One region of the Haloimpatiens massiliensis genome, then DNA from elsewhere that is predicted to be linked to it. Evidence: predicted binding sites of a transcription regulator. Region 1 holds the regulator's gene; each other region holds the start of a gene.
What was found. The regulator Rex, encoded in region 1, represses fermentation and respiration genes when NADH is low (regulators of the CRP and FNR family bind a similar motif). The targets are predictions, from matches to a motif close to ATTGTTAANNNNTTAACAAT.
Positions count from the first base shown of each region.

Region 2: the regulator Rex is predicted to act here: its motif matches at 2,895-2,914, upstream of C1715_RS01970 (DUF969 domain-containing protein).
Region 3: the regulator Rex is predicted to act here: its motif matches at 2,950-2,969, upstream of adhE (bifunctional acetaldehyde-CoA/alcohol dehydrogenase).
Region 4: the regulator Rex is predicted to act here: its motif matches at 3,931-3,950, upstream of hypB (hydrogenase nickel incorporation protein HypB).

Region 1 covers NZ_LT854640.1:1,417,121-1,422,541, reverse strand. Annotated here, with positions in the region: gene C1715_RS14905 (electron transfer flavoprotein subunit beta/FixA family protein) at 1-633, opposite strand, end outside; gene C1715_RS14900 (acyl-CoA dehydrogenase) at 645-1,784, opposite strand; gene C1715_RS14895 (short-chain-enoyl-CoA hydratase) at 1,814-2,593, opposite strand; gene C1715_RS14890 (redox-sensing transcriptional repressor Rex) at 3,300-3,941, opposite strand; gene C1715_RS14885 (transketolase family protein) at 4,376-5,296, opposite strand; gene C1715_RS14880 (transketolase) at 5,298-5,421, opposite strand, start outside.
Region 2 covers NZ_LT854636.1:195,071-200,491, reverse strand. Annotated here, with positions in the region: gene C1715_RS01985 (MerR family transcriptional regulator) at 118-936, shown strand; gene C1715_RS01980 (flavodoxin domain-containing protein) at 1,627-2,160, shown strand; gene C1715_RS01975 (hypothetical protein) at 2,293-2,694, shown strand; gene C1715_RS01970 (DUF969 domain-containing protein) at 2,950-3,657, shown strand; gene C1715_RS01965 (DUF979 domain-containing protein) at 3,650-4,606, shown strand; gene pcp (pyroglutamyl-peptidase I) at 4,679-5,323, shown strand; gene C1715_RS01955 (gamma-glutamylcyclotransferase family protein) at 5,317-5,421, shown strand, end outside.
Region 3 covers NZ_LT854640.1:478,441-483,861, forward strand. Annotated here, with positions in the region: gene C1715_RS10405 (coenzyme F420-0:L-glutamate ligase) at 1-997, shown strand, start outside; gene C1715_RS10410 (DUF1002 domain-containing protein) at 1,225-2,172, shown strand; gene adhE (bifunctional acetaldehyde-CoA/alcohol dehydrogenase) at 3,061-5,421, shown strand, end outside.
Region 4 covers NZ_LT854640.1:377,338-382,758, reverse strand. Annotated here, with positions in the region: gene C1715_RS09980 (FAD-dependent oxidoreductase) at 1-1,461, opposite strand, end outside; gene C1715_RS09975 (RNA-guided endonuclease InsQ/TnpB family protein) at 1,850-2,977, opposite strand; gene hypB (hydrogenase nickel incorporation protein HypB) at 3,156-3,827, opposite strand; gene C1715_RS09965 (FadR/GntR family transcriptional regulator) at 4,101-4,808, shown strand; gene C1715_RS09960 (immune inhibitor A domain-containing protein) at 5,092-5,421, opposite strand, start outside.

The DNA of each region.
Region 1 (5,421 bases):
TTTGTCTACATCTATATAATCTGCATTCCATAGTTTCACTTCTTTATCAAAAACTCCAAATATATTTCCTATATTCATATATCTTGGATGATTCAATTCTTTTATAGCTGTTAAAAGTACTGGCATTTTAACTTTTATAGTTTCATATCCATCTTCTAACGCTCTTCTAACTTTTAATTCTTCTCCATTTACTTCTATCTTTTCAACATATGTTATTTGTGGAAGATCTAAGTGTTCTGCTATTTCAGGACCAACTTGAGCTGTATCTCCATCAATAGCCTGTCTACCTGCAAATACTATATCATAATCTAGTTTTTTAAGTGCTCCTGCCAGTGCACGAGAAGTAGCTAGTGTATCTGCTCCTGCAAAAGCTCTATCGGATATTAATATAGCTTCATCCGCTCCCATAGCTAAAGCTTCTCTTAAAGCTTTTTCAGCTTGTGGTGGCCCCATACTTATAACAGTAACTTTAGCACCTACCGTATCTTTTAAATCTAAAGCTTCTTCTAAAGCATTTTTGTCATCTGGATTTATTATGGATGGAACTCCTTCTCTTATAAGTGTTCCTGTTTTTGGATCTATTTTAACTTCATTTGTATCTGGTACTTGTTTTAAACAAACAACAATATTCATCTCAATGCCCCCTATCTTAATATACTGCCTGCTATAACCATTCTTTGAACCTCTGAAGTTCCTTCATATATCTCGGTTATTTTTGCATCTCTCATCATTCTTTCCATTGGATATTCCTTAGTATATCCATATCCACCAAATAGTTGAACAGCTTTCGTAGTAACCTCCATAGCTACTTCAGCAGCATATAATTTTGCTCTTGCAGCATCTACACTGTATGGAAATCCTTTATCTTTCTTCCATGCAGCGTTATAAACCAATAACTTAGCTGCTTGTATCTTAGTATCCATATCTGCTATCATCCATTGTAATCCCTGGAATGAAGATATAGATCTTCCAAATTGTTTTCTTTCTTTTGTGTATTTAATAGCTTCATCAAATGCACCTTCTGCTATACCAAGTGCCTGTGCGGCAATACCTATTCTTCCTCCATCTAAAGTTTTCATAGCTATGGAGAACCCTTTTCCTTCCTTTCCAACTAAGTTTTCCTTAGGAACTATGCAATCTTCAAATATAAGTTCAGTAGTTGAAGATGCTCTTATGCCCATTTTATTTTCAAGTTTTCCTATAGAAAATCCTTTATAACCTTTTTCTATTATCAAACAAGATATGCCTCTAGTCCCCTTACTTTTGTCTGTCATAGCAAATATACAAAAAACATCTGCTGCTCCACCATTGGTTATAAATATTTTTGAACCATTAACTAAATAATGCTCTCCCATATCAACTGCTACAGTTTGTTGTCCTGCTGCATCTGTACCCGCATTGGGCTCTGTAAGTCCAAAAGCACCTATTTTTTCTCCTTTAGCAAGCGGTATCAAATATTTTTGTTTTTGTTCTTCTGTTCCAAATTGTTCTATTAAAGATGCACATAAAGATGTATGCGCTGAAAGAATAACTCCTGTAGAAGCACAAACTTTAGAAAGTTCTTCTACAGCTATGATGTATGATAAAGTATCTCCACCAGCTCCCCCATATTCCTTAGCAAAAGGTATTCCCATCATTTTGTACTTAGCCATTTTCTTTACATTTTCCATAGGAAATTCTTCTGTTTCATCAATTTCTGCTGCTAATGGCTTAACTTCATTTTCTGCGAATTCTCTTACCATTTGTTTTACTAATTCTTGTTCTTTTGTCAATGCAAAATTCATTTACTTTACCCCCTTATTTATTTTTTGTTTTATTTATTTTTAAAATTTTTATTTCTTTTTTCAACAAAAGCATTCATACCTTCTTTTTGGTCTTCTGTTGAAAAGCATTCCCCAAATATTTCCGACTCATATCTTATAGCAGTGTCAATATCCATCTGCATACCATTATTTATAGCTTCCTTACTTAGTCTAACTGCTATTGGTCCATTTTTAGCTATAACTTCAGCTAATTTCATGGCCTCATCCATAAGTTCTTCTGGTTTATACACTGCATTTACAAGTCCTATACTCAATGCCTCTTCTGCGGTAAAAAATCTGCCTGTAAATATCAATTCCTTTGCCATACTGGTACCCACATATCTAGCAAGTCTTTGAGTTCCACCAAAACCTGGTGTTATTCCTAGACCTACTTCCGATTGCCCAAATTTCACTTTGGAAGAAGCTATTCTAATATCACAAGCCATGGAAAGCTCACACCCTCCACCAATAGCAAAACCATTTATTGCTGCTATAACTGGTTTTGCTAATATTTCTAATTTTCTAAAAATTCTATTTCCAAGTATGCTAAATTTTCTTGCTTCAATAGTTGTCATATCTTTCATTTCATTGATATCTGCTCCAGCTACAAAAGCTTTGCCTGCTCCAGTTATTATAATTACATATATATCCTCGTCCTTCTCAACATAACTTATAACTTCATTAAGTTCATTTAAAGTTTCGGTATTTATAGCATTAAGCACCTTAGGCCTATTCATAGTAATTATCCCTATTTTTTCTCTCTTTTCAAAAATAATGTTTTTAAGTTCCATATTACTCCTCCCCATATCTATATTAACATATTTTAAAAAAAATATATATTATATTATTATATTTTTAATTCATAATTTACGTTACTATCATTACTAATTCAAATGTAAAATTTAACATAATTAATTATCAATAAAATTTGAAATTGCTCAAGAACTTCTTTATTTATAAATTTATATCTTCAGAAGCCCTTTAGAGTTTTATCTTTAAAATGAATAATATGATTAACCCACAATAAGGTACAATGTAATGGAATTATGAAATTTCTTCTCCATAACTTGCATAAGAGCTTGGAACAATAAATTTAATTTAAGAAATTCTAATCTTTTAGCCATATAAAATTATCTAACGCTCACATTCAGCGTCCTGCCTCAGGTTCGCTAGCCTGGCGTCCTTTTAAGGGTTACGATAATTTTATCTGTCTAAAAGAAGAATTTCTAAAATTAAATTTAAACAGTTCTTTTGCTTCTTATGCAAGTCATTCCAGAGAAATTTCATAATTCAGGTAATGTAATGCTTTTTGTGGGATAATCCTAATATTACATAGATTTATTTTTTTCGTTATTTTATTAACAATATTATAAAAAAATAATTGAAGCTGAGCTCCAATTATTATTCTATCCCCATAATAATGTAAATTAAATATAATAAACATTTTTTGTTTACCCTACTATATAAAACTAAATATACCATTAAAATTTTTTAAACCTAATTAATATCATCATTCATTAAACAACTAAGTGTTAGCAAACTTTCACTCAAATGGACATTTTCTACTACTATATCAATATCCTCTGATATCTGCAAATCTACAGGAGCAAAATTCCATATTCCTTTTACTCTATTTCTAACTAATATATCACAAACCTTCTGAGCACTATTCTTAGGTACACATATTACACCTATATCTATATTGTTTTTTCTTAAAAAATCATCTAAAAAATCAATATCTAAAACTTCAACATCGTTTATTTTCAATCCTATTATTTTAGGATTTATATCAAACATGCCCTGAACGCTAAATCCCACTTTATCAAAATAAGTATAGTTAACAATAGCCTGACCTATATTTCCTGCACCTATTATTACAGTTTTATAAATTTTAGTTAATCCTAATATGGCACTGACTTCATTGTAAAGTTCCTTTACATTATATCCATACCCTTGTTGTCCAAAGTCACCAAAATTATTTAAATCCTGTCTTATTTGAGAAGCAGTAAACCCTATTTTTTCACTAAGTTCTTTTGAAGATATTCTATCTATATCATTTTCAATAAGCTCTCTTAAATATCTATGATATTTAGGTAATCTTTTAATTACCGCCATAGATATATTTTTTTTCTTATCCAATTTCTACACCTCCCTACTACGAAAATTATCTTATATCTGCCTTACTACAGTATTTGTATAACAACATAATTTATACCGTAATTATAATACTATTATTCTATTATATACCCTGTCAATAGTTAATCCTAATATTATTTTATGTAATTATGTTTTTTGTATACATCCCCCTATTTTAACAGCATCTTGATTAGGCTATATTAATTATATTATTTTTCACCAGGTTTTTGCAAGTTAAAATATTCCTTTAGCCTCCAAATGGAAACATGTTTAAAGGTGAACAGAATCCGTATTTATCTAATGTTTTAAAGTTATCTGTGACAATTGAGTCATAATAACTATTGAACAAGAGATAATACCTGATCATGTTCACCTTAAATTCAATCTCCATAATCTTATCATATAAACAACGGAGAATTTATAAAGTTATTTATAAATTATACTGTTTTAACTGCTTCTATAATATCTTTTGTTGTTAACCCATAGTGTTCTAATAATTCAGCTGGAGTTCCTGAATGACCAAACTTGTCCTTTACACCAACCATCTTGACTTTTGTTGGATATTCTTGTACCAATACTTCTGCTACAGCAGATCCTAACCCACCTATAACACTGTGTTCTTCTACAGTAACTATTTTGCCTGTTTCCTTAGCCATCTTGATAATAAGTTCTTTATCTATGGGTTTAATGCTTGGCATGTTTACGACATTTACTTCAATACCTTGCTTTTTCAATTCTTCTGCCGCTTCTAAAGCTACAGATACCATTATGCCTGTTGCTATTATAGTTGCATATTTTCCGTCTCTCAATACTTCACCTTTCCCTATTTGGAATTTGTAGGTTTCATCATGTACAATAGGAACTGCCATTCTTCCAAGTCTTATGTACACAGGTCCTTGATGCTCTACTGCAGCAAAAATAGCTTGCTCCGTTTCCACAGCATCTGCAGGATTTATTACTACCATATTAGGTATACTTCTCATTAAAGATATGTCCTCTATAGCTTGATGCGTAGCTCCGTCTTCACCTACAGTTAACCCTGCGTGAGTTGCCGCTATTTTCACATTTAAGTTTGGATATGCTACAGAATTTCTTATTTGCTCAAATGCTCTTCCTGTAGCAAACATAGCAAAAGTGCTTGTAAAAACGGTTTTACCACTAACAGCAAGTCCTGCTGCTGTTCCTATCATATCCTGCTCAGCTATTCCCATATCAAAAAATCTCTCTGGTGCTGATTTTGTAAACTCTATGCTCTTTGTGGATTTTGCAAGATCAGCATCCATAACTACTACATCTTTATTAATTTTACCTAGTTTAATTAAAGCTTTTCCATATGCTTCTCTGGTTGCTACGTTCATGCTATTTATCTCCTTTCAATTGAGCTAAAGCTTCTTCTTTTTCTTCAGGTTTTGGAGCTACACCATGCCATGATGCTTGATTCTCCATGAAAGACACTCCTTTACCTTTTACTGTCTTAGCTACT
Region 2 (5,421 bases), on a different contig from region 1:
TTAAAATCTAAGCTTTCATGTTTTTTTTATAATATATTATTATTTGTTGACTCTCACATTATGGTATACTCTATACTGTAATTGAGCTCAAAAACACATATATGTGAGGTAATATAAATGTTAAGAATAGGTGATTTTTCAAAATTATCAAGAATTAGCATACGAATGCTGCGCCATTATGATGAGATTGGTTTGCTTATCCCCGAAAGTATAGATGATTTTACAGGTTATAGGTATTATAGTGAGGCGCAACTGCCTCTTGCAGGGCGTATCAACGCACTGAAAGATATGGGGTTTAGTCTGGCATCTGTTTCTGAAATACTGAAGAGCTATGATAATCCAGAGGCTCTAAAGAAATATTTATTGTTTAAGAAGACAGAAGTTCGAGAACAGGCGGAGGAAACCAATAGGCGTTTAATACTCATTGAAACTGCTATTAAAAGACTTGGAAAGGGTGATAAGGTTATGAATTATAATGTAACTTTAAAAGAATTGACAGAAAGATATGTGGCAAGTGTACGTAAAATAATTCCTTCTTACGAACAGGAGGGTATGCTATGGCATACATTAGTGACAGAAACTATGCCACTTAATATTAAGGATGGAGAACCTTGCTATACACTTGCTATTTTCCATGATGGAGAATACAAGGAAAAGGATGTGGATGTAGAGGTTCAGAAATCTGTAAAGGGAAAATATAAAAACACAAAAAATGTAGTGTTTAAAACAATGCCTCCTGTTCAAATTGCATCAGCTACTTATAAAGGTAGTTATGATAAAATTGGTGAAGTTAATCAGGTAGTTGCAAATTGGGTAAGTGATAATGGTTATGAGTTTAATGGTTTAGCCTTTAATATCTATCATGTAAGTCCTCATGAAACACAAAATCCTGAAGAATGGGTAACAGAAGTATGTTATCCTGTAAGAAAGAAATAAAACGGAATAACAAAAGTCGTCTGCTAAAATATGCAGGCGGTTTTTGCTTGTATAAGTAAAACAGGATTTACGCAAAATTGATAGTTTTCATTTTTTGACATAAAAATACCTACCTCTCTAACAGTGCATTAAAAATGCACATAATAAAATTCGCACAACAATAAAGCTTGCTATTATATTGAGATTCATAAAAATTTATGAGCTATGCTTTGTAATTTTAGTGTAGTATAATTTAGATATGATGTTATATAATAGGGTTATTATGTTTTAAATAAAATGCTTTTTTACATATTATGTTGAAAGTTTTACCAAGCTTTTAGATGACATATAAATAATAGAATGATTATCCCACAATAAGTATTACATTACTTGAATTATGAAATTTCTCTGGAATGACTTGCATAAGGAGCGAAAGCACTGTTTAAATTTAATTTTAGAAATTCTTCTTTTAGACAGATAAAATTATCGTAAGCCTGGCAAAGACGCCAGGCTAGCGAACCTGAGGCAGGACGCTGAATGTGAGCGTTAGATAATTTTATATGGCTAAAAGATTAGAATTTCTTAAATTAAATTTATTGTTCCGAGCTTCTATGCAAGTCATGGAAGAGAAATTTCATAATTCCATTACATTGTACCTTATTGTGGGTTAATCATAGAATAAGAATTTGTATAATTTTGGGGGCGAAGTATATGAATAATAAAATAGTAGTAATATACAAATCAAAATATGGCAGTAGTAAAAAATATGCTCAGTGGATAGCCGAGGAGGTAAAGGGAGACTTATTTGATGCTTCAGAAATAAAGGTAGAAATGTTAAAGGAATATGACACTATTGTTTACGGTGGAGGACTTTATGCTAGTGGCATTTCAGGTATATCACTTATAACTAAAAACTTTGATATTATAAAGGATAAAAAAATAATAGTTTACACAGTGGGACTTGCTTCTACGGATAAAAAAGAAGTTTTCGCCCCAATTATAGAAAAGAATTTCCCTAAAGAAATTATAGATAATATAAAGTTTTTTCATTTTCGCGGTGGAATAGATTACAAAAAGCTAAGCTTAGTACACAAAGCTATGATGGCAATGCTAAAAAAAGTAGTATCTAAAAAACCTGAAGATAAGTTAACAGATGATGATAAAGAGTTATTAGCTACCTATGGAGATAAAGTTGATTTTACAGATAGAAGTGCAATAGTGACTCTAGTTAATTATATATTGTAGAAAGTAATAATAAAGTTTGTGTTAATGAACTAAAAAAGGTTTCCAAAGGTTACGAAATCATCTCTACAGGAGTGACAAGTACCAATGAAGTAAATAGTGCTATAGGTAGTTTAGTAAAGGAGAGATGGGGAAATGTTTAAAAAAGTAATTAGTGCTTTACTATTATTAATTATGGTACTGTCCTTTGTAGGGTGTTCAACCTCTGAGAAAAAGAAAGCTAGCGAAACTAAAGGAACAAACAGCAAGGGAAAATATGAATATGTGGTAAAAGTAAGTTACAACAATGAAAAAGTTAAAGAATATAAAATTGGTGATATTAAGAAATTACCTGCAGAATCAGTAGAGATGGAAGGAAAAGAAGAAAGCGGTTCATTAGTATCTACCATATTAAAAGATTGTAAAGTGGGGGAGTTTTCAAAAATAACTTTTAAGGGCATTGATGGGACAAATGCAACATTAAAAAAAGAGGATATTGAAAATGAAATTCCATATACTTCACATAATAGTTCTCTTTGTATAGAATTAAGATGCTAGTATAAATAAGAGTTCTATTTGCTGAATATACTATGTGCAGATAAGACTCTTATTTATGTAAAAATTTATTTTTCGCATCTAATCATTCACAAGGTTAGTTAAATAGAGTCCACAGGTAATGGACAAAAATAAATTATTGTGTTCGAAAATTCAGATTATTTCAAAAAATGTAGTCTAGGCTACATTTTTTTATTTTTCGTTTTGTTATAATTTTTATAATAAATATATTAAAAATCAGAAGGAGGAGGGAAATAAATGATAAAGTTAATAGGAATTTTAATTATTGTAATAGGTTTTATAATCAAATTGGATACTTTGGCAGTAGTTGTTATTGCCGGTATTGCCACAGGCCTTGTTTCTGGAATGTCCTTCAATGATATAATGAAAATTTTGGGAGAGGCTTTTGTAACTAATAGATATATGTCATTATTTATTATTTCACTTCCAGTTATAGGTCTATTAGAAAGATATGGTTTGAAGGAAAGAGCTGCATATCTCATAGGAAAGATAAAGACAGCTACAGTTGGAAAACTTACTTCTATATATCTTATAATAAGAACAATTTCAGCTGTTTTTAGTTTAAGAATAGGTGGACATGTTCAATTTATAAGACCTTTAATACTTCCAATGGCTCAAGGTGCTGCTGAAAATCGATATGAAGATTTTGATGAAGAAGGAAAAGAAGTGGTTAAGGGATTAGAAGGATCAGTTGAGAATTATGGAAACTTTTTTGGTCAGAATGGTTTTGTGGCATCTGGTGGAGTACTATTGATTGTTGGGGTACTTAAGGAATTGAATTATAAGGTAGAAGCTATTGATGTGGCAAAGGCTTCCTTACCAATTGCTGTAATAATAATGATAGTGGGAACAATTCAATTCTTATATTATGATAAAAAGTTTGACAAGAAATATAAAAAGAAAGCTAAACAAAATACAGAGTCAGGAGGGGATATAAATGCTTAAAGCATCTTTAACTGAAATAATGTATGTTTTGTGTGGCATGGTATGTTTTTATACAAGTTATATGACTTTAAAAGATAAAGAGAATAATTCTAAGATATCTACAGCTCTGTTCTGGCTTATACTTGGATTTATATTCACTTTCAGCAAAATAGGATTAATATGGGGAAATGAGAAGATAGGAGTAAACCCTACTATAATAGGATATTTAATTTTAGTACTTTGTGCATTGTCAGCACTTAAAGTTGTTAAGCCTGGAAAGTATCAACAGTCAACTCAAGAATTTAAAGATAAAATGGCTAATAAAATAGGTAATGCTATATTTATACCAGCAGTAGCTTTAGCACTAATTACTTTTTTGGTAGCACAACTATTTAAAGAATCTTTAGGTTCCCTAGTAGCTTTGGGAATAGGTACATTATTGGCTACTATACTTGCAATAGTAATAACAAAAGGAAAACCAAAAGAAATGGTGGAAGATGGAAGAAGATTATTCCAAATGGTTGGTCCTGTTAATATTTTACCGCAACTTCTTGCAGCATTAGGTTCAGTTTTTGCTAGTGCAGGGGTTGGAAAGGTAATTGCTGATGGCATAAGTGGAATTATACCACAAGGAAATATACTTGCAGGAGTAGTGGCTTATTGCGTAGGCATGGCACTATTTACTATGATAATGGGTAATGGATTTGCAGCTTTTGCAGTTATTACTGCGGGGGTAGGAGTTCCTTTTGTTATAGCTCAGGGAGGAAACCCTGTTGTAGTTTCCGCTTTGGGGTTAACAGCAGGATTCTGTGGAACTCTTTTGACACCAATGGCAGCTAATTTTAATATAGTTCCAACAGCTATTTTAGAAATTAAAGATAGGAAATATGGAGTTATAAAATATCAAGCCCCAGTGGCTATATTAATGTTAATTATACACATATTACTTATGTATTTTTGGGCATTTTAATATAGAGTTTATAAGATTTTTAGGATTAATATTGAAATAAATTTTACGTCGTTATGTTAGGAGAGAATGAAGATGAAAAAAGTATTGGTTACAGGATTTGATCCCTTTGGAGGAGAAAGCATAAATCCAGCTCTTGAAGCTGTTAAAAAACTCCCAGAAGAAATAAACGGAGCTAAGATTGTTAAAGTAGAGATTCCTACAGTATTTAAAAAATCTGTAAGAAAGCTTGCAGAAGCTATAAAAGCAGAACAACCTGATATGGTGGTATGTGTAGGACAAGCAGGGGGAAGATACGATATTACTATAGAAAGAGTTGCAATAAATATGGATGATGCTAGGATACCAGATAATGAAGGAAATAGTATCATAGATGAAAAAATATTTAATGATGGAGAAAATGCATATTTTGCAAGCATTCCAATAAAAGCTATGGTTAAAAAGATACAGGAAGGTGGTATTCCAGCTTCAGTTTCTAATACTGCAGGAACTTTTGTATGTAATCACATAATGTATGGACTTTTATACCATTTAGATAAAGAATTTAAGAATACTATTGGAGGATTTATACATGTTCCATTTATACCAGAACAAGTAGTAGACAAGAGAAATATGCCTTCTATGGCGTTGGAAAGTATAACTAAAGGATTAAAGTTAGCTATAGAAGCAGCTATTGAAACTAAAGAAGATATTAAAGAGACTGGTGGTAAAGTATGTTAGAAACTAAAGTTAATATGGAAGTTGAAGAAGTAAAGAATGTATTTGTTTATGGAAGTTTAATGAATAATTTTTTTAACTATGAAAGATATCTAAGAGAT
Region 3 (5,421 bases), 940 kb from region 1:
TGTTGAAGATATTGCTGAGGATATAAATAAAAAATTTAAAGGGGATTTTGCAGTTGTTTTCCCAATACTTAGTAGAAATAGATTTTCTTTGATATTAAAAGGTCTAGCAGCTAGCGGCAAGAAAATATATTTATTTTTAAACTATCCATCTGATGAAGTTGGAAATCATTTAATGGATGTAGATAAAATGGACGAGTTGGGAGTTAATCCATATACTGATGTTTTAACAGAAGAGAAGTATAGAAAATTATTTGGGGACAAGGTTACTCATCCATTTACAGGAATTGATTATGTGGAAATGTATAAAAATATTGCTGTAAATAATAATATAGAAATAATCCTTGCTAATGACCCGAGGGTAGCATTAAAATACACTAAAGAAGTTTTAGTTGCTAATATACACGAGAGAAATAGGACTAAAAGATTATTAAAGCAGGCTGGAGCTAAAAATGTATATGGAATAGATGAAATATTAAATAGTTCTATCAATGGAAGTGGATTTAATCCAGATTATGGCTTATTAGGTTCTAATTTAGCTACTGATACTACAGTAAAGTTATTTCCTAAGGATTGCAGAAAAACTGTAGAAGATATTCAAAGAGGAATAAAAGAAAAAACAGGTAAAAATGTAGAGGTAATGGTCTATGGTGATGGAGCTTTTAAAGATCCAGTAGGCAAAATATGGGAGTTGGCAGACCCAGTGGTATCTCCTGGATATACAAATGGGCTTAAAGGTACACCAAATGAGATAAAGTTAAAGTATATTGCAGACAATGAGCTTAAAAATTTAAATTCTAAAGACATGGCGGAAGCAATGAAAAAGAAAATTATGGAGAAGACAAAAAATGAAAGTTCTGAAGGAGAAAAATTAGGAACAACTCCAAGACAGCTTACAGACCTTTTGGGAAGTTTATGTGACTTAACCAGTGGTAGTGGAGATAAGGGAACTCCAATAGTATTAATTCAAGGATATTTTGATAGTTATGCAGTAGAGTAGCGGATAGCTACTCTTTTTGTTTAAATATTAAAATATTGATAATTTAAATAGGTATTGTTGAATACAAATAATATATAGGATATTATATAAATGAAATATAATGTGCTGTATATATATGGCAAGCAGTGGCACTTTTTCATGTATAGTAATAAATTTAAAGATTATAGAGGGAGGTGAACTTTAGAGGAGAGGGATATTTATAATAGACTTTCTCCCTAAAGATGAAAATGAAAGTTAAGAGAATTATAAGTAGATTATTAGTAGCATTAATGATTATGTCTGTAGCAACAGCTTTCCCAGCAAAAAATGCTTATGCAGATTCTTTTAAAGTTGTTACGTTGGGAGCTGATTTAAGCGCAAAACAAAAAGAAGACATGCTTAAATATTTTGGCGTTAATAAAGGAGATGCAAATGTAATAGAAGTTACCAATGAAGAAGAGGTTAAATATTTAGGACAGGTAGCTTCTAAGGAGCAAATAGGTACAAAGGCCATATCATGTTCTTATGTAGAGCCCACAAGCAAAGATGGCTTGAATATTTCAGTAAATAATATATCTTGGGTTACAGAAAGTATGATAAAAAATGCATTAATAACAGCAGGTATAAAAAATGCCAATGTTAAAGTAGGAGCCCCATTTAAGGTGTCAGGTACAGCGGCACTTACAGGTATATTAAAAGGATTTGAAAATAGTAGTGGCGGTAAAAAAATTGATGAAAATAAAAAGAAAGTGGCTAATGAAGAATTAGTTGAAACTGGTAAACTAGGTGACAAAATTGGAAAAGATGAAGCTGCTAAATTAATGAATGAAGTTAAGAAAGATGTTATTAAGAAAAAACCTAAAACAGAAGAAGAAATAAAAAAAATAGTAGTAAACATAACTAATAACTATGGTCAAAAATTAAGCGATGAGGATATAGAGAGTATAACTGCTTTGATGAAGAAGATAAATGGCTTAAATTTAGATTTTAGTCAATTGAAAGATCAATTAAATGGAGTAAGCAAATCATTAAAGGATAAATTGAACAGTGAAGAAGCTCAAGGTTTTTTTAGCAAAATAGGATCGGCTATTAAAGGATTTTTTACAGCTATTAAAGATTTCTTTGTGGATCTTTTTTCTTACAATGTAGGAGAAGAAATATATGCTGAAAAAATTTCAATGTATTATGTATCTTAAAATGTGGTTTAAGCTAATTATATAAATATGATTAAATCAAAAAAGGTACAATGTGGTGGAATTATGAAATTTATCCTTCAAAGAGCTCGGAACAATAAATTTAATATAAGAAATTCTAATGTTTTAGCCATATAAAATTATCTAACGCTCATATTGGGCGTACTGCTTCAGGTTCGCTAGCCTGGCGTTGACAGGCTTACGATAATTTTATCTGTCTAAAAGAAGAATTTCTAAAATTAAATTTTAATAGTTCCTTTGCTTCTTATGCAAGTCATTCCGAAGAAATTTTATAATTCAAGTAATGTAATACTTTTGTGGGATAATCATAAATATAATTTAAATGAAAAGTATCTGCAATGATGTGAATTGCAGATACTTTTTATTTTAAAATATTAACTTAGGATGTAAGAGTGATTAAGAAATAATATTGCTAATAATATTTCTTAAATGTATTAACAATGTTAAAATATATTAAAAATAGGCAAAGATATAGTATAAAATTAAAGATAATACACTAAAAAGCAAATATAAAAGATTGATATTGTTAATAATTTAACCAGACGTGTTTTTGTTTAGCTTTTACAACGAAGAGTTGAATAAAATGTTATTTTAAAATAAATTTTTTTTCTTGATGTTAAATAAATACTAGGCTTTGCAGTATGTTAGAAGATTTATATAAGTAAAGGTTTTCAATATCAATGTGATTGAATTTAAAAATATTTACTTATGAAAATATTAAAAAAAGCATAAAAAATACAAAAAAATTATCAAACTATGATTGACATTTAACAAACAATGTTGGATAATTAGATTGTAAAAAATAATATGTCTAGAGAAAATATTTTAAATTAATATAATTTAAAGAATGTTTTGAAAGAGGTGTTTTTAATGAAGGTAACTAATGTTGAAGAATTAATGCAAAGAATGTTAGAAGTGAAAAAGGCTCAAAAGGAATTTGCAAAATTAAGTCAGGAACAAGTAGATGAAATATTTAGAAGTGCAGCTATGGCGGCAAATATCAATAGAATTAAGCTTGCTAAAATGGCAGTAGAAGAAACAGGTATGGGTATTGTTGAAGATAAGGTAATTAAAAATCATTTTGCTTCAGAATATATATATAACAAATATAAAGATGAAAAAACTTGTGGAGTTATAGAAAAGGATAATGCTTTTGGAATAACTAAAATTGCAGAACCTATAGGTGTGATTGCAGCAGTAGTTCCAACAACTAATCCTACATCTACTGCAATATTCAAGGCATTAATAGCTTTAAAAACAAGAAATGGAATAATCTTCTCACCACACCCAAGAGCGAAAAAATCAACTATAGCAGCTGCTAAAATTGTATTAGATGCAGCAGTTAAAGCGGGAGCACCAGAAGGAATAATTGGATGGATAGATGAACCTTCAATTGAACTTTCACAGGTTATAATGAGGGAAGCGGATATAACACTAGCTACAGGTGGCCCAGGAATGGTTAAAGCTGCTTATTCTTCTGGAAAACCAGCAATAGGAGTTGGAGCAGGTAATACTCCAGCGATAATAGATGAAACTGCAGATATAAAAATGGCAGTAAATTCAATACTTCTTTCAAAAACATTCGATAATGGAGTAATATGTGCTTCTGAGCAATCAGTAATAGTACTTAGTTCAATATATGATAAGGTAAGAAAAGAGTTTTTGGATAGAGGAGCGTACATACTTAAAGGTGATGAAGTAGAAAAGGTAAGAAAAGTAATATTAATAAACGGAAATTTAAATGCTAATATAGTTGGTCAGCCAGCATATAAAATAGCTGAGATGGCTGGAGTTAATGTGCCAGAAACTGCTAAGGTACTTATAGGGGAAGTAAAATCTGTAGAACTTGAAGAAGCATTTTCACATGAAAAACTATCACCGGTACTTGGAATGTATAAAGCTAAAAACTTTGATGATGCTTTGGTAAAGGCTGAAAGACTAGTAGAATTAGGTGGATTTGGACATACTTCATCATTATATGTAGACGCCATGAAAGGAAAAGAAAAGATTGAAAAATTTAGTACAGTAATGAAAACTGGTAGAACTATAGTTAATATGCCTTCATCACAAGGTGCTATAGGAGATATATATAACTTTAAATTAGCACCATCTTTAACTTTAGGCTGCGGATCTTGGGGTGGAAACTCTGTATCAGAAAATGTAGGTCCTAAACATTTATTGAATATAAAGAACGTAGCTGAAAGGAGAGAAAATATGCTTTGGTTTAGAGTTCCAGAAAAAGTTTATTTTAAATATGGTAGTCTTGGAGTTGCACTAAAAGAATTAAAAGATTTAAATAAAAAGAAGGCATTTATAGTAACAGATAAAGTGCTTTACCAATTAGGATATGTAGATAAAATAACGTCAGTACTTGATGAAGTAGGTGTTGATTATAAAATATTTACGGATGTAGAACCAGATCCAACGCTTGCAGTAGCTAAAAAGGGTGCACAGGAAATGTTAAGCTATAATCCAGATACTATAATAGCTCTTGGTGGTGGTTCAGCAATGGATGCTGCTAAGATTATGTGGGTATTATATGAGCATCCAGAAGTAAAATTCGAAGATTTAGCTATGAGATTTATGGATATAAGAAAGAGAATTTACAAATTCCCTACTATGGGTGAAAAAGCAACTCTTATATGTGCTGCTACATCTGCAGGAACTGGTTCAGAGGTTACTCCATTTGCAGTTATAACTGATGAAAAAACAGGAATTAAATATCCTCTTGCGGATTACGAATTAACTCCAGATATGGCAATAGTTGATGCGGAACTTATGATGGGCATGCCAAAAGGATTGACAGCAGCATCAGGTATAGATGCATTAACTCACGCTTTAGAAGGTTATGTATCAGTGCTTGCTTCAGATTATACTAATGGAATGGCATTAGAAGCTATAAGATTAATATTTGAATACTTACCACTTGCTTATAATGAAGGAACAACTAATGTAGAAGCTAGAGAAAAAATGGCTCATGCTTCAACAATTGCGGGCATGGCATTTGCAAATGCATTCTTAGGTGTATGTCACTCTATGGCACATAAATTAGGAGCAGCACACCATGTGCCACACGGAATTGCCAATGCATTACTTATAAATGAAGTTATAAAATTCAATGCTGTAGATGATCCAAGAAAACAAGCTGCATTTCCACAATATAAATATCCAAATGCCAAGGATAGATATGCAAGAATTGCTGATTATTTAGGATTAGGTGGAAAAACAGCA
Region 4 (5,421 bases), 1.0 Mb from region 1:
CAGCATTCCTCCAAGAGCCTTTTGTTTCTCAAATACTGTTACTCTATATCCATCAATAGCTAAGTAATAAGCACAGGACAGTCCTGCTGGCCCACCACCAACAATAGCAATCTTCTTTCCATAATCATGTCTCTTTTTAGGCACATAACGATTTTTCATATTTAAATCCTGTTCTGCAATGAATTTCTTAATTTCATCTATAGCGATTGGATCATCAATGTCTCCTCTAGTACAAGCAGATTCACATTTTCTAGGACAAATACGTCCACATACTGCTGGAAACGGATTTTCTTTCTTAATTAGTTCTAACGCATCTGTATATCTTCCTTGAGATGCTAGTTTAATATATCCTTGTACAGCAATATGTGCAGGACATGCAGTTTTACATGGACTTGTACCTGTGTCAACAACATTCTTTCTATTAATTCTATAATCTACATTCCATTTATCAGGACCCCACTCTGCATTACGTGGAGTTTCCTCTCTTACTATTGCTTCAACAACAGGTTTGCTAGAACAAAGCTTTTGCCCCAACTGTATAGCATTTACTGGACAATTTGCAACACATTCACCGCAAGCAACACATTTATCCTTATCCACATGAGAAACATAGTTAGAACGAACCATATCAGCATTTGTAAACATTGAAGCTCCCCTTAATGAAAGACATGAACATCCACAGCAATTACAAATGGCATGGGTTTTTCCTGAACCATCTAAGTTTGGTATCTGATGCATTAAACCATTTTCTTCTGCTCTTTCTATAATTTCAAAAGCTTCTTCACGAGTAATCTTTCTACCTCTTCCTGTACGAATATAATATTCAGCAGCATGACCTAGTTGAATACACATATCCTCTTTTAGGTGACCACAACCCTCACCCATAAGTTCTCTTGCAGTACGACAAGCACAATCGGAAACTGAGAAAATTTCATTTTCATTAAGGTACTTTGATATTTCCTCATAGGATGCTCTTCTTGTTTCCCCATTTATAGAAGTTTCTATTGGGATGACACGCATAAGACCAACTCCTGGTGGAAAACTACCTGTTGACCTCGGTCCATTTTCTATGCCATATGCATCGAAGGATTCAGCAATTTGAGGATATTTATAAGAATTTTTTCTATTATTAACCATCATCTCCATAATACCTGGTACCCATGTTTCATACCAAAATTTATCTTCTCCATTGATAGTATTAACAAAGCAAACACCTATATCTGCCAGTTCTAATAAAAGTTCTTTTGTTCTTTTAATACTTTTTCCGCATAAAGGTGCAACCTCTTCTGCTGTAACTTTTTTTCTAAGGCTCATACAAAGCAAAACTTCTGCCATTTCATCTGTAACAACAGGTTCAAGAATTCTATAACGTGCATCATTCTCTGTAAACCAACCTCTAGATCCAGGCTTATTGCCACTAACTTGATTTGCAAATTGAAGAACTTTTTGTTTTACTGCCATGCTCATTACCGTTACCAAAACCTTATAAAACTTTATAAAAAGATTATATAAATATATAGTTTTGTTTCTTTCCTACTTCATAATGTCCGATTTTGCCCATTTTATAACCTCCTGAAAAGAGGTTAAATTGCGGCTACTTTCGTTTGTGTAACACTCCATAGGCTTTGCTATACTTTATAAGTATAGTGGGTTGTAACGATTACCCAGTTTAGTAAATCCTTTAGGTACATGAAAATAAATAAAAAGTCAAAGATGCTGGTATATTTTGTGTCAGACAAGGAAGCAGGTTCCGCCGCTAGTAGAACTATCGGTGGGTTCTGCTGACGCAGTATGACGCAAAATAGACTAGCATACTGACTTGTTATTTATTTGAATGTGCCTTAGGTGATTATACTAAACCATAGTTTGCAAGGTTGTATGAAGCATTTTTATCTCTATCACAAGTAAATCCACATTTGCATTTATAAACCCTATCTGAAAGTTTTAAGTCTTTCTTGATATTGCCACAATGACTACATGTTTTACTTGAAGGATAAAATATAGGTACTTGAACAAATTTAATACCATACTTTTCACATTTATATTTCATCTGATTAATAAAAATATTAAACCCCTGCTCTGCTATTGCCCTTGATAAGTGCTTATTCTTCATGATATTAGATACTTTTAAATCCTCCATAACTATTCTATATGGTTTGACTTTCACCATTTTGTAAGTAGTTTGGTGTATATGGTTTAATCTAATATTTTTAAGTTTACTATGAAGTTTTTTAATCTTCTTTTCAAGTCTTGCAATGTTCTTGGTTTTTTGGTAACTCTCTCCCTTCTTATTCATAATATATTTTCTTGAACATTGTCTTTGAAGTCTTTTTAACTTTTTACTTAGTTTTTTAACTTTGTTTGTTTTATTAACATTCCTAGTGTCTAATTTATCTATATTTGTTATTGCTAATTGAGATATTCCTAAATCGATTCCTAAGCTAAAATCATTTAATTTAACAGTTTTAATATTATCTTCAATACCTATTGAAAGTACCCATACTCTGCCATTAAAATGTACTCTAGGATTTTTAAACTTTGTTACAGTAGTTAAATTAATATCATAATCCACCCTATATTTAACTTTACCTATCTTTTCAAGATTAACAAAGTTATCTTTAAAATAAATTTTGTCATATCTGCTATAAAATCTAGGTTCTGATTTTTTCTTGCTTTTAAATTTAGGAAAGCCTCTTCCATTAAAGAAATTAGTATATGCTTTATCTAAGTCTCTAATACTCTCTTTAAGTGTTGCATTAGATACTTCATATAACCACTCATAACCTGCGGTATTCTTCAAAACAGTTAATTGTTTCCCTAAATCTGTAACTGATAGTTTTTTGCTATTAAGTTTATAGCTATCCATTTGCTTGGCTAACGCCCAATTATAAACAAATCTCATACAGCCTGTATGCTTATACATTAAAATTATTTGCTCTTGTGTTGGATATAGCCGTATATTTAATGCTTTTATCATGTTTTATCACCTTACTTTGCTATTTATATATCATTATGTTCAATAACTTATTTTTTATAATATTTTAAGGTGATTCTACTAGATAATTTTGAAGCCTATTAAAAAATAGTAGACTTTTATAAATTTTTATAATCTTTCTTTAACTGTTAATAAGCCTCCTAAAATAAATTTCCTGTAGCTATTGTTCGTTCCATATTTTAACTTCATTACGTAACCAATTTGTCCATTCTTCTATTCCCTCACCTGTCTTTGCAGAAATTGCAATAATTTTAATATTGGGATTCAATTTCTTTACTCGCTTTTTACATTCTTCTAAATCAAAATCAAAATAATCTAATGTGTCAATTTTATTAATTAATAGAACATCACAAATAGAAAACATCAAAGGGTATTTTAATGGCTTATCATCCCCTTCTGGAACACTTAATATCATTGCATTTTTTGATGCACCAGTATCAAATTCTGCGGGACAAACTAAATTTCCTACATTCTCTAAAATTGCAAAATCAATTTGTTTAGTGCCTAATGCACATAGTCCTTGTCTGGTCATATCTGCATCCAAGTGACACATTCCACCTGTATGTAATTGGACAACCTTTGCACCAGTTTGAGAAATAGTATTAGCATCAACATCTGAATCAATATCTGCCTCCATAACCCCTATTTTCATTTCATCTTTCAAAGCATTAATGGTTTTTGTGAGAGTACTGGTCTTACCAGACCCAGGTGATGACATTAAATTCAACAAAAATGTCCTTTCTTTTTTTAATTCTTTTCTAAGCAAATCAGCTTCATGATTATTATCATCAAAGACACTTTGCTTAATTTCAATAACTTTGTAAGTATTCATGTTATCTTCCCCCTATTTATATCCCTTATTTTATTCTATTTTCCTTATGTATGACTTATGAATTCTACATGCCATTATTTTGTTTTTTTGTGGTCATACCAAGCTTGTCTAAATTTTAACATTATATGTATTAGAAATCAATATTTTCTCATAAAGTTAAAATTATATGCAAAAATAATATATTACATTTACTAATCAATTGACTTTTTTTGTAGATTTCTCTACAATAGTCTTGTGCTCTTTGGTTAGACCAATACAAAGGATGTGTTAAAAATGTCTTTACGTAAAATAGTACCTCCTACCATGAAAGAACTTTTTATTAAAGAAATTGAAGGGAAAATATTATCCGGAGAATGGAAAATTGGCGATCGATTGCCTACTGAAAGAGAGATGGCGAAAAAAACAAATGTGAGTCGAACTGTCATTAATTCAGGTCTCTACGAGCTTGCTCAAAACGGATTTGTTGAAATCATACCGAGAAAAGGCGTTTTTGTTGGAGATTATATTAGAAACGGGCAATTAAATACACTTTTGTCAATCATCAACTTCAATGGAGGAAAATTTGACAAAAAAACCTTTGACTCATTAACATCTTACCGCATACATTTTGATTGTGAGTGCGCATATTTAGTAGCTCAAAACCGCACGGATGATGATTTAAAACTTATGAGCTCCATTTATAAAAAAGCTCTTGAAACTACCGATAATACAGAAATATTTCAATTAAAATTTCAATTTCTTCATGCTATATATTGTGCTACAGGTAATAATATATATCCATTAGTGTGTAATTCTTTCAAAAAGCTTTGCATTACCTTTAATGAAATAATATATAGGATTTTTGGCTGCGAACCTATTACTTATATGGGCAAATTAATAGATGCCATTGAAAAAAAAGAGCCAGATAGAGCTCGAAGAATAATGTATGAATTTTTAACTGAGCGCATTGATGATCTGAAACAAGTGTACTTTAAAGACTGATTTAGATATAGAACTATTTCTAAATACTATAAGCGGTAAATATATTGTCATATTTACCGCTTAATTTATATTTACATTTAGAGAGATAAAATTATCGTAAACCTACAAGGACGCCAGGCTAGCGAACCTTAAGCAGGATGCTAAATGTGATCGTTAGATAATTTTATATGGCTAAAAGATTAGAATTTTTTAAATTAAATTTATTATTGAGCTTATGCAAGTCATTGAGGAGAAATTTCATAATTCCACCACATTGTACATTTTTGTGGTTTAATCAGTTAATTTATTTTAATTTTTTTCTACCAATTATTCCACTTGCAATTAAAATCATACCCAAAATATAATTTTCCATTGGAGTTACTCCACCTGTTTTTGGAAGAGCTTTTGCTAAAATCTCAGATGACTTTCCTCTTTCTGCATTATTACTTTCCTTTGGTTTTGAATTTGTATTTTTAATTGTATCCTCTTGAGTATTCGTATCATCTTTATTATTTGCATCATCAACTTTTGTTTTATCATCTTCCTTACTTGAATTTTCCGTTTCATTATCAGTGGATGTTTTTATTTTAGTAAAATCAGCTCCAAATATCTTATGAACTTCATTATTATAGAT